3 regions of the Kitasatospora sp. NPDC057940 genome follow, and region 1 is predicted to be linked to each of the others. Evidence: riboswitches for the same ligand, from Rfam matches in the RefSeq annotation. Region 1 holds a riboswitch; each other region holds the start of a gene.

Region 1 (3,263 bases):
CGACCTGCTGAACAGCCTGCTGATGGAGTACCCGGTCAGCCCGCTGGTCTCCGGGCACGACTACCTGGACGACGCCGGCCGGCCGCGCTGGCACCTGCACCTGGCCGACAACTCGCCCACCGCCACCGCGCACTTCAGCGCGGTCGCCTGCATGGGCCTGGCCGTCCACCTGACCGAGCTGGGCGCCGACCGGCTCGGCATCTGCCAGGCCGCGCCCTGCCGCAACGCCTACCTGGACACCTCGACCAACCGCTCCCGCCGCTACTGCTCGGACCGCTGCGCGACCCGCGCCAACGTCGCCGCGTACCGGGCCCGCAAGCGCCAGGAGGCCGAGGCCGCGGCACTCGGCGCCGCCGGCTAGGCACTGGCCGGGCCGGGCAGGGCAGGGCAGGGCTCAGAGGGTCAGAGCTCGTCCGCCCAGACGCCCAGGCGGCGGGCCAGGCCCGGCACCCGGGCCAGCCGGGTGCCCAGCAGCAGCCGCTCCAGCCGCCGCCCCGGCGCCAGCCAGGCCGGGCGCGGGCGCAGCCGCAGCAGCACCCGGCCGAGCACCAGCTCGTCCGGGACCGGGCCGTAGCTGCGGCTGTCGCTGTCCACCGGCCGGTTGTCGGACAGCAGCCACCAGCCCCTCGGACGCCGCTCGGCGGCCCGCTTCACCACCAGCAGGTCCTGCTGGAAGGGGTGCCGGAAGAGCACCACCGCGCCGGGCCGGATCGGCGCGCCGTAGCGCACCAGCAGCTGGTCGCCCTCGCGCAGGGTCGGGACCATCGACGGGCCCGCCACGTCGACCAGCCCGAACGGCACCGCGCCGCCGCCCCGCCCCCGGGGTTCCGTGCCCATCGGTTCCGCGCCCGCCGGTTCCGTGCTCCGCGCCACGACTCCTCCTCCCGGACCGCCCGGTCCCAGTCTGCCGTACGGACCGTCACCCCGTTCGATCCGTTCGATGTCCGGATTACCCCGGTTCCGGGTCCGCCTTTTGCCCTAGGCCCACCGCCCGATCGCGAAACCCCGGGTGCGGAAGGGTAATCTCGGGCGCGGGAAGACGATCTAAGGAAGGACTCCCATGTTCTCTCGTCTGTTTGCACCGCGCGCCACCGCCCACGCCCACTGTGACCTGCCCTGCGGCGTGTACGACCCGGCGCAGGCCCGGATCGAGGCCGAGTCGGTCAAGGGCACCCAGGAGAAGTACCAGGCCAACGAGGACCCGGCTTTCCGCACCCGCGCCCTGATCATCAAGGAGCAGCGTGCCGAGGCCGTCAAGCACCACATCTCGGTGCTGTGGAGCGACTACTTCAAGGCCCCGCACTTCGAGAAGTACCCGCAGCTGCACCAGCTGATCAACGACACCCTGAAGGCCGCCTCGGCCGCCAAGGCGTCCACCGACCCCGCCACCGGCCAGGCCCTGCTGGACCTGATCGCCGAGGTCGACAAGATCTTCTGGGAGACCAAGCAGGCCTGAGCCTGACGCGTCGCCACCCGACCGCCCCCGTCCGCGAGCCCGGACGGGGGCGGTCGTGCGTCCACGCCCCATCCGGGCCCGGTAAGGGTTGCCTAGCCTTTGTGGCTGTTATGCTGCCAGGGCGTCCGAGGGGGAAGTCCGGTGCGAATCCGGCGCTGACCCGCAACGGTGAGCGCGGCCCTGGTGGCCGCGCCAGCCCGATCGCCCCCGGCCGCTGAACTCCCGACAACTCGCCGTGGACTGCGAGGGGATGGCGCCCGGACCCGCCCCCGACCGGTGCCTCCCCCGCGCACCCGCGGCCCGAGGCAAGGCGCACCGTGAGCAGCACCGCAGCCGCGGGCAGTGGCGCAACGAGCCCGCCCGCCCGCCGAATACCCGCCCTCCCGCTCGCCGTCGGCCTGGCCGCCGCCCTGCTGCTCTCGCTGCTCTGCGGCGTGGCGCTGGGCGCCTCCGGGATCGGCCTGCCCCGCGCCCTGCGGCTGCTGGCCGCCGGGCTGACGGGCGGACGGCTGGAGGCGGAGGAGGCCGCCGCCTACGCGATCGTCTGGGAGATCCGGCTGCCGCGCGCCGTACTGGCCGCCGTGGTCGGCGCCGGGCTGGCCGCCACCGGGGTCGCCGTCCAGGCCCTGGTGCGCAACGCGCTGGCCGACCCGTTCGTGCTCGGCATCTCCTCCGGCGCGGCCGTCGGCGCCAACGCCGTGCTGCTGCTCGGCGCCTTCGCCTCGCTCGGGGTGTGGGCGATCTCGGCCTCCGCGTTCGGCTCCGCGCTGGTCGCCATGGTGCTGGTCTACCTCGCGGCGCGCACGGCCTACGGGCTCACCCCGCTGCGGCTGGTGCTCACCGGCACCGCGCTCTCCTACGGCTTCTCCGCCGTCACCGCGCTGATGGTCTTCGCGGCCGCCCGCGGCGAGGCCGCCCGGGACGCCATGATGTGGCTGCTCGGCAGCCTCGGCGGCGCCACCTGGGGCTCGGTGCCGATCGCCGCCGCCACCGTGCTGGCCGGCCTGGCGTACCTGGCCTGCGCCGCCGGCCGGCTGGACGCGCTCGCGATGGGCGACGAGACGGCCGCCTCGCTGGGCGTGGACCCGGACCGGCTGCGCCGCGAGCTGTTCGTGGTGACCGCCGCCGTCACCGGCACGGTGGTGGCCGTCAGCGGGGCGATCGGCTTCGTCGGGCTGATGGTGCCGCACCTGGCCCGGATGCTGGTCGGCGCCGGGCACCGCCGGGTGCTGCTGGTCGCGCCGCTCGCCGGGGCGCTGCTGCTGGTCTGGGTGGACATCGTCTCGCGCACCCTGCTGGCGCCCGCCGAACTGCCGGTCGGGGTGGTCACCGCGGTGCTCGGGGTGCCCAGTTTCCTGCTGCTGATGCGCCGTCGCGGCTATTCCTTCGGAGGCCGCTGATGGATCTCGCCCTGGACTCCGTCTCGGTCGAGCTGGCCGGCGCCCGGCTGGTCCACGACGTCACCCTGGACGCCGCCGCCGGGCAGGTGGTCGGGCTGGTCGGGCCGAACGGCAGCGGCAAGTCGACGCTGCTGCGCTGCGTCTACCGGGCGCTGCGGCCGGCCGCCGGGGCCGTCCGGCTGGACGGCGCGGACCTGCACGCGCTGACCACGCGCGAGGCCGCCCGGCGGGTGGCCGCACTCCCCCAGGAGCACTCCGCCGAGTTCGACTTCACGGTGGCCGAGGTGGTCGCCATGGGCCGGCTGCCGCACCGGCGCGGTCTGGGTCCTGTCCTGGGCGGCCCGGGCGCGGACGACCACGCGCGCTGCACCGAGGCGCTGCGCAGGGTCGGCGCCGAGCAGTTGGCC
Region 2 (3,263 bases), on a different contig from region 1:
GGGGCACCGGGGGGTCGCCGGAGGTCAGGGCGCGGTGACGCCCGGCTGGGCGCCGGCGCCGAAGGACCAGCCCTCGACGTCGCCGGGTGCCGGGTTGTAGCTGCCCGCGCCCAGGTTGCTGTACGACCAGGGGCCGCCGTGCTGGGCGTGCCAGTACGACCAGTAGGCGCTGCCGGTGGGGTTGGTGCAGGTCGTCGGCAGGGCGTTGATGGTGCAGACGAAGCCCGGGTAGCGCGGGTGGAAGGTGTACGCGAACCCGGCGCCGGTCAGCGCGGCCAGGCCGCTGGCCGGGTCGCCGGGTGCGCAGCCGGTCTGGATGCCGCCGCCGACGGCGGTGAAGTCGACCACGACGGTGACACCGGTGGTGCCGTCGCAGGCGGCGGCCTGCGCCTTCGGGGCCTGGACGGCGGAGACGCCGAGCAGGCCGGCGGTGAGGGCAGCGGCGGCGGCGATCGAGCCGAGGGTGCGGCGGGCCGGGCGCGCGGGCGCCGGGGTGTCGGTCATCGGAGCTCTCCTCGCGGGGTCAGCGGGTGGTCGCCGGGCAGGCCGGCACGGGCGCGTCCGGGCGGGCACCGGCGGCGGAGAGGGTGGCCAGCGGGGTGCCGGCCAGGCCGAGGACGGCCTGCGCGGTGGCCCGGGCGCCGGTGGCCGGGTTGAAGCCGGTCGCGTCGTAGGCGACCGCCCCGCGCACCGCCGGGTCGGTGGCGCAGCCCTGCTGGAGCTTGACCAGGCTGCTCCAGCCCTTGAGGCCGGCCACGAAGCGTCCGCCGGCCAGCAGCGCCTGCGTGGCGAGGCCGGTGGTGTTGGCGTTGGACGCGGCGGCCCCGGCGGCCGAGAAGCCGCCGTCGGCGTTCTGGTGGGCGGTCAGCCAGCCGAGCCCGGCCTCGGCCTTGGCGGTGCGGCCGGTGGCGGCGAGGGCCTGGGCGGCGAGCGCGGTGGCGTCCGGGTCGCTGGTGCAGGCGGCCTGGCCGAAGGCGATCGGGTAACCGCCGTCCGCGCACTGGCTGTTGGCGAGGAAGTCGACGGCCGCGGCCGGGGCGCCACCGGTCGTGCGGTGCAGGGCGATCAGGGCCAGGGACTGGCCGAAGGCGTTGCTGTAGTCGCCCCACTGCGAGCGGTCGGAGAACCGGCCCTCGGCGGTCTGGAGCGAGCGCAGCCGGGCCGGCAGGTCGACGCCGCCGAAGGCCGTCTGGTTCCCGCCGCGCACCTCGACGGCGAGCAGCAGCTTGGCGGTCGCCCCGGCGTAGGCCTCGGTGGTGCCGTCTCCGAGGTAGCCGCTGATGATCTCGGGCTTGGCCAGCCAGACGGTGGCCTTCGCGGCGGCCTGGTCGGAGCTGCGCGAGGCGGCGAAGGCCAGTACGGCATCGATGGTCAGGCCCTGGTCGGGGTAGGCCGTCCCGTTGAAGACGGACTCGAAGTGGTCGCCGTCGACGAGCTGACGGGCCAGCCAGCCGCCCGCGGCGGCGTCGGGGCGGATCGTCGAGGACGAGGTCGCGGCGGTCGCGGCGGCAGGCGCGGCGTGGGCGGCAGCGGCCGCCGGGAGGACGGTGGCGAGGGCGAGCGCGGGTATCGCGAGGAGGCGCAGGGGGCGTCGGAACGAGGACACGGTGGGCCTTTCCGGGCCCGCACGCAGGGGCCCGGAGGACGGCGGCGACAAGCCGGGCAGCCCTCGGAGCTCCGGCCCGCAGACCACGACGGGAGGAGGGGACGACACACCTCCGCCGCCGGGTACTCGGGCTCGCCACCGACGTGGAGTCGGCGGCCTACCGTTGCGGGTCAGCGCCGGATTCGGACCGGACTTCCCCCAGCGGCGGAGTCACAACATGACGGCTCATCATGGCGATACGGAAAAGATCCGGTCAAGGGTTCGCGCGTCACATCACGGTGGTCCGCACCCGGCTTCGCGACGCGCTCCTCCTGACCGAGACACCGTCAGTGCGACCGGCCCGCTTGGGACTCCTGGAATTCCAGCACGGCCGCGCCGTGCTCGTGAGCCCACTGAGTCAGCACGGCGATCGGCTTCACCAGCGTCCGGCCCAGGTCCGTCAGCGCGTACTCGACCTTCCCGGTCCCGGCGTGGCGGTCGATCAGGCCGTACCCCTGCAACCGGCGCAGCGTCTGGGTCAGCACCTTCCGCGAGATTCCGCCGATCAGGTCGACCAGCTGGCCGTGTCTGCACGGTTCCCGGCTCAACGCGAACAGCACGGCCACCGCCCACTTGTCGGCGATGATCTCGATCGCCAGCCGAGCCGGGCAGTCGGCGAGGAAGACACTGCCGGAGTACTCACGCATGACCCGACGGTAGCCCGCCGCCAGGAACCCGGAGGTACCTACCGCCTCACTAGCGTCCACTGCGGAAGCCGTCGAGCCGTCGATCAGGGGAACAGGGGAACAGGGGAACCGTATGAGGGCAGAGACCGAATGGCCGGGCGGGCGGAAGGTCGTCGCGCTGGTCACCGTCGCGCTGGAGCTGTGGTCACCAGGGCACTGGCCCGCCTACGCGCCGATGGCCGCGGCGTGGCCGCTGTCCGGCATCGACGACACGCACAGCACCTCCTGGGCGGACTACGGCGTCACCACCGGCATCCGGCGGCTGCTCGACGTCCTGGGTGACCTGCCTGCCACCGTCGGCGTCAGTGGACTGGTGGCCGAGCGGCACCCCGAGACCGTCGAGGCCGTGCACGAGGCGGGTCACGAGATCGCCGCACACTCCTGGGCCCAGGACGTGGTGCCCGCGCTGCTCGACGTCGATGCCGAGCGGGCCAACGTCCGTCGCTGCACCGAAATCCTTCACCGGGTCACCGGTGTTCGCCCGACGGGGTGGATGAGCCCGCGCGCCACCGGTTCGCGGCACACGGTCGACCTGCTCGCCGAGGCCGGCTACCGCTGGACCGGCGACCACGGCGACCACGACCTCCCGCAGGTCCTGTCCACCGTTCACGGTCCTCTGGTCTCCCTCATGCACAGCGACCACTCCGACGTCCGCGACGCCGCGGCCGGCCCGTACGCCTACCGCGACCTTCACCGTGAGCTGCTGAACCAGCTGCTCGCCGCCCCCGGCCCGGGCGTCTTCCACCTGACCATCCACGCCCACGTCGGAGGCCGACCGCTCCTCGCGGGCATGGTCGGCCAGATCCTCGACCACATCCGCGAGTCCGGCGACGTCTGGGTCGCCACCCACGCCCAGCTGGCCGAACACGTCCTGACACACCAGGGAGGAACCCCATGACCCACGTCCTCGTCATCGGCGGCACCGGGGCCAT
Region 3 (3,263 bases), on a different contig from region 1:
CGATGACGCCGGTGTTGGCGACCAGGCACGCGGTCACCAGCGCGGCGGTGGCGACGAGGAGCCAGCGGGTGCGCTCGACGTGGACGCCGAGGGAGCGGGCGGCGGTCTCGCCGAAGGCGAAGGCGTCCAGGTCGCGGGCCGAGGAGGCCAGGACCGTGACACCGACCAGCGCGACCGCGGTCAGGAAGACGGCGGTGGGCCACCGCACGCCGGCGACCGAGCCCAGCGTCCACTCCATGACGCCGCGCGCCGCGTTGCGGTCCCCGAGGACCAGGACGACGAACGAGGTGTAGGCCCCGCACATCTGCCCCACCGCGATGCCGGCGAGCACGGTCCGGGTGGTCGGTAGCGACCGGGTGCGGGCGCCGGCCAGTGCCAGGACGACGACGGCGGCGAGCAGGGCACCGGCGAAGGCCGCCGTCGCCACCGCGCCGGTGCCCACGGCGCCGGTCACGCCGACGCCGAGGACGATCACGGTGACCGCGCCGGCGGCGGCTCCGTCGGAGATCCCGAGCAGGAAGGGATCGGCCAGGTCGTTCCCGGTCAGGGTCTGCAGCACCGCGCCGCAGACCGCGAGGCCTGCGCCGGTGGCAGCCGCTCCCAGAACCCGGGGCAGCCGCAACTGCCAGACGATCTGGTCGTCCAGCAGCGTGACGTGCTGGCCGCCCAGCCCGAGACGGCGCGCCACGACATCGATCACCGTCCGGACCGGCTCGGGTTGCGAGCCCACGGCCAGGCCGAGGAGCACGGTGGTCAGCAGCAGGGCCGCACCGATGGCCAGGGCCGCCGTCGCGCGGCCCGGACCGGGGGGCCGCACGACGGGGCGGGGTTCGGTGGTCATGAACCCGGGTGCAGCTGGCCCAGTCCTGCGGACACCCGGGCGGCACCGTCGGCGAGCCGCACGCCGGGAGTCGACTCCGAGAACGGCACCACCACGAAAGCCTTGCGCTGCACGGCGGTGAGCTTGCTCAGCACCGGGTCGTTCTCCAAGTAGTCGATCTTGGACTGGGCCGTGTCCCAGCCGGCGTCCGCGACCACGATGGCGTCCGGGTCCGCCGCGACGACCTTCTCCCAGCTCACGTTCTGCCAGCCACCGGGCAGGTCCGCGAAGACGTTGCGGGCGCCCACGGCATCGAGCACGAGCTGAGGTCCGCCGTGGCCGGCACCGACGAACGGCGACTTGGTGTCCGAGTCGTACCACAGGACCTTCAGGCCCTTGCCCGCGGCCGTCGCCGTGAACTGGGCGAGCTGCTGCTCCTGCTGCTGCTGGATCGCGGCGGCCCGCTCCGTGACACCGAAGACCTTGGCGACGTCGTTCAGCTCGCCCCACACCGCCTGCCAGGTCGTCGGCGGCACCTGGCTCTTGTCCGAGCAGCCGAACGGGGACAGGTACGACGGGATGCCCTGGCCGCGCAGCTCGTCCCGGCTGCCCGCGACCTTGTCGGTGAACGCGCTGGAGTAGGAGGCGTACAGGAAGTCGGGACGGGCCGCGAGGAGCTTCTCCTTCGTCGGGTAGTCCTTGGAGAGCACCGGGACGGAGTCGTAGGCCGCCTTCCACTTCTCCGGGACGGAATCGTCGAGGTAGGCGGTACCGGCCATGCTGGACTGCAGGCCGAGGGACAGGGCCACCTCGGTGGCACCCTCGTTGAGCGTCACCAGCCGGGCGGGCGGCGCGCCGACCGTCACGGTGGTCCCGCAGTTGTCCACGCTGACCGGCGCGGCACTTCCGGCCGCCCCGCCGGACGTGGCGGGCGCGGGGGCGCCGGTGCAGGCCCCGAGCACGCCGGTGAACAGGACGGCCGCGACCACCCGGCCGACACGTATCGGACCTGTGGGACGAACGGCACATATCGATCGAAACGGATACAGCAGACCGCTGGGCACGTGTTCTCCAAAACCCTCGTGGAACATGTCGCGCCGTGGCCGGTCTCCTGGCTTCCGCATCAACACGCCGCAGCCGACCTTCCCGGACGGCTCTTCCAGCCCGCCCAGTGGCCCTGACCGCTGGAAAAGCCGGTCAGCGAGGGCCGCGGAACTCCGCGGCAACAGTGGCGAGGGCCGCACCGGACTCAGACCGGTTTCCCGTACACCACGGCGATGGCAAGGTATCAGGCGTGGTCAGGTCGGTGCCGACCGGATCGAGGACGCCCACCGGCCACGCGAAGCGCCGGCAGCGGCAGCGCCTTGACGGAGGTGTGAGTTCGGCCTGCCGGCGCGCTGTCACACAGTGACGGTGGCAGCTTCGGTGGCTCCGCCAGTTGAGGGTGACTGGAGGGAGCAGGCCGAGATCCGGGCCGCGAGCCCCTCGTAGTCGACGGGTTCGCCACACAGCCGGCGTACGGAAGCAAGGCCCAGGCTGGCTTGTCCGGTGGCCTCCACGAGAGCACGGGAAGCGACGTGGAAGCGCCACTGGCCAATGTCGAGCGGGTCGTAGTCGGCGTGGGTGAGCGCGGTATGGAGGGCGAAGACGTAGACATCCGCGTTGTAGGACTGCTCTGCGGCGTCACCGTCCTCGGGAGTCCAGGTGCGTCCGCGCAGTCGGGAGAAGCGAATCTCCGACAGCTGACGCTGCCCCCAGGCTTGGAGGTAGGCGCTGGTCTTGACCTCGATCCTGAGCCCGTCAGGTGTCAGGACATCGAAGCTGTCCCATTCCATGTTGCGTGCCACAGCGCCGACGGCGCGGTGGACCAGGAATTCCGCGAGCAGGCCCCGGGTGGTGTTGGTTCGCAAGTCGGGCATCGCGTAGCGCCAGAAGTCCAGCACCGTCCCGGCATCGGTGCCGCGGAAGGCCTCGTTGCCGTCGAGCGGCGCCAGTTCGGCCGGGGTGTGCCAGTCGTTGGGGGCGGCGGAGTCGGAGAGCATTCCCCCAGCCTGACACGGGCGCCGGACGGGGAGGGCGGTATTGGGGGCAGCGCTCAAAGTCCACGGCGCTGTGCCCTCGTGCCCTCCCGGGCTGGAGGACTGCTGTTTCCGTAGGTCAGAGGCCTGATCGCGGCTTTGAAGTGTCGCAGTTCCTCAGCGGCCGCGAGCGCAGCTGCGGCGAGTCCGCGGGACTCGGTCTGTGCCCGTGTGTTACTGGGTACGGAGGGGATCGGCGGGGGAGTGGGTCGCGAGTGGCGAGAGGTCGGAGCCGGGGCGTGAGTGGTGAACTGCGGTATGACGATCTGGTGCGGCCGCTGCCGGAGTTGCTGAGGAGGCACGCCGAGCGGTCGGGGGACCGGGTCGCGTTCCACGACTTCTCGCGCGGTGTCAGCTACGCCGAG

The links. Region 1 has a riboswitch for cobalamin ahead of ACFVTF_RS30490 (FecCD family ABC transporter permease). Riboswitches for the same ligand answer to the same signal wherever they lie in the genome.
Region 2: another riboswitch for cobalamin. It lies ahead of ACFVTF_RS07550 (peptidase); the one in region 1 lies ahead of ACFVTF_RS30490 (FecCD family ABC transporter permease).
Region 3: another riboswitch for cobalamin. It lies ahead of ACFVTF_RS34710 (ABC transporter substrate-binding protein); the one in region 1 lies ahead of ACFVTF_RS30490 (FecCD family ABC transporter permease).

Annotation. Positions count from the first base shown of each region.
Region 1 is NZ_JBHVPH010000026.1:102,847-106,109, forward strand. Features, by position in the region: gene ACFVTF_RS30475 (CGNR zinc finger domain-containing protein) at 1-361, shown strand, start outside; gene sodX (nickel-type superoxide dismutase maturation protease) at 403-837, opposite strand; gene sodN (superoxide dismutase, Ni) at 1,061-1,456, shown strand; cobalamin riboswitch at 1,545-1,684, shown strand; gene ACFVTF_RS30490 (FecCD family ABC transporter permease) at 1,774-2,856, shown strand; gene ACFVTF_RS30495 (ABC transporter ATP-binding protein) at 2,856-3,263, shown strand, end outside.
Region 2 is NZ_JBHVPH010000003.1:381,024-384,286, forward strand. Features, by position in the region: gene ACFVTF_RS07545 (flagellar hook-length control protein FliK) at 25-504, opposite strand; gene ACFVTF_RS07550 (peptidase) at 524-1,606, opposite strand; cobalamin riboswitch at 1,706-1,846, opposite strand; gene ACFVTF_RS07555 (winged helix-turn-helix transcriptional regulator) at 1,933-2,292, opposite strand; gene ACFVTF_RS07560 (polysaccharide deacetylase family protein) at 2,405-3,229, shown strand; gene ACFVTF_RS07565 (NmrA family NAD(P)-binding protein) at 3,226-3,263, shown strand, end outside.
Region 3 is NZ_JBHVPH010000037.1:24,834-28,096, reverse strand. Features, by position in the region: gene ACFVTF_RS34715 (FecCD family ABC transporter permease) at 1-841, opposite strand, end outside; gene ACFVTF_RS34710 (ABC transporter substrate-binding protein) at 838-1,809, opposite strand; cobalamin riboswitch at 1,904-2,109, opposite strand; gene ACFVTF_RS34705 (hypothetical protein) at 2,221-2,862, opposite strand; gene ACFVTF_RS34700 (type I polyketide synthase) at 3,138-3,263, shown strand, end outside.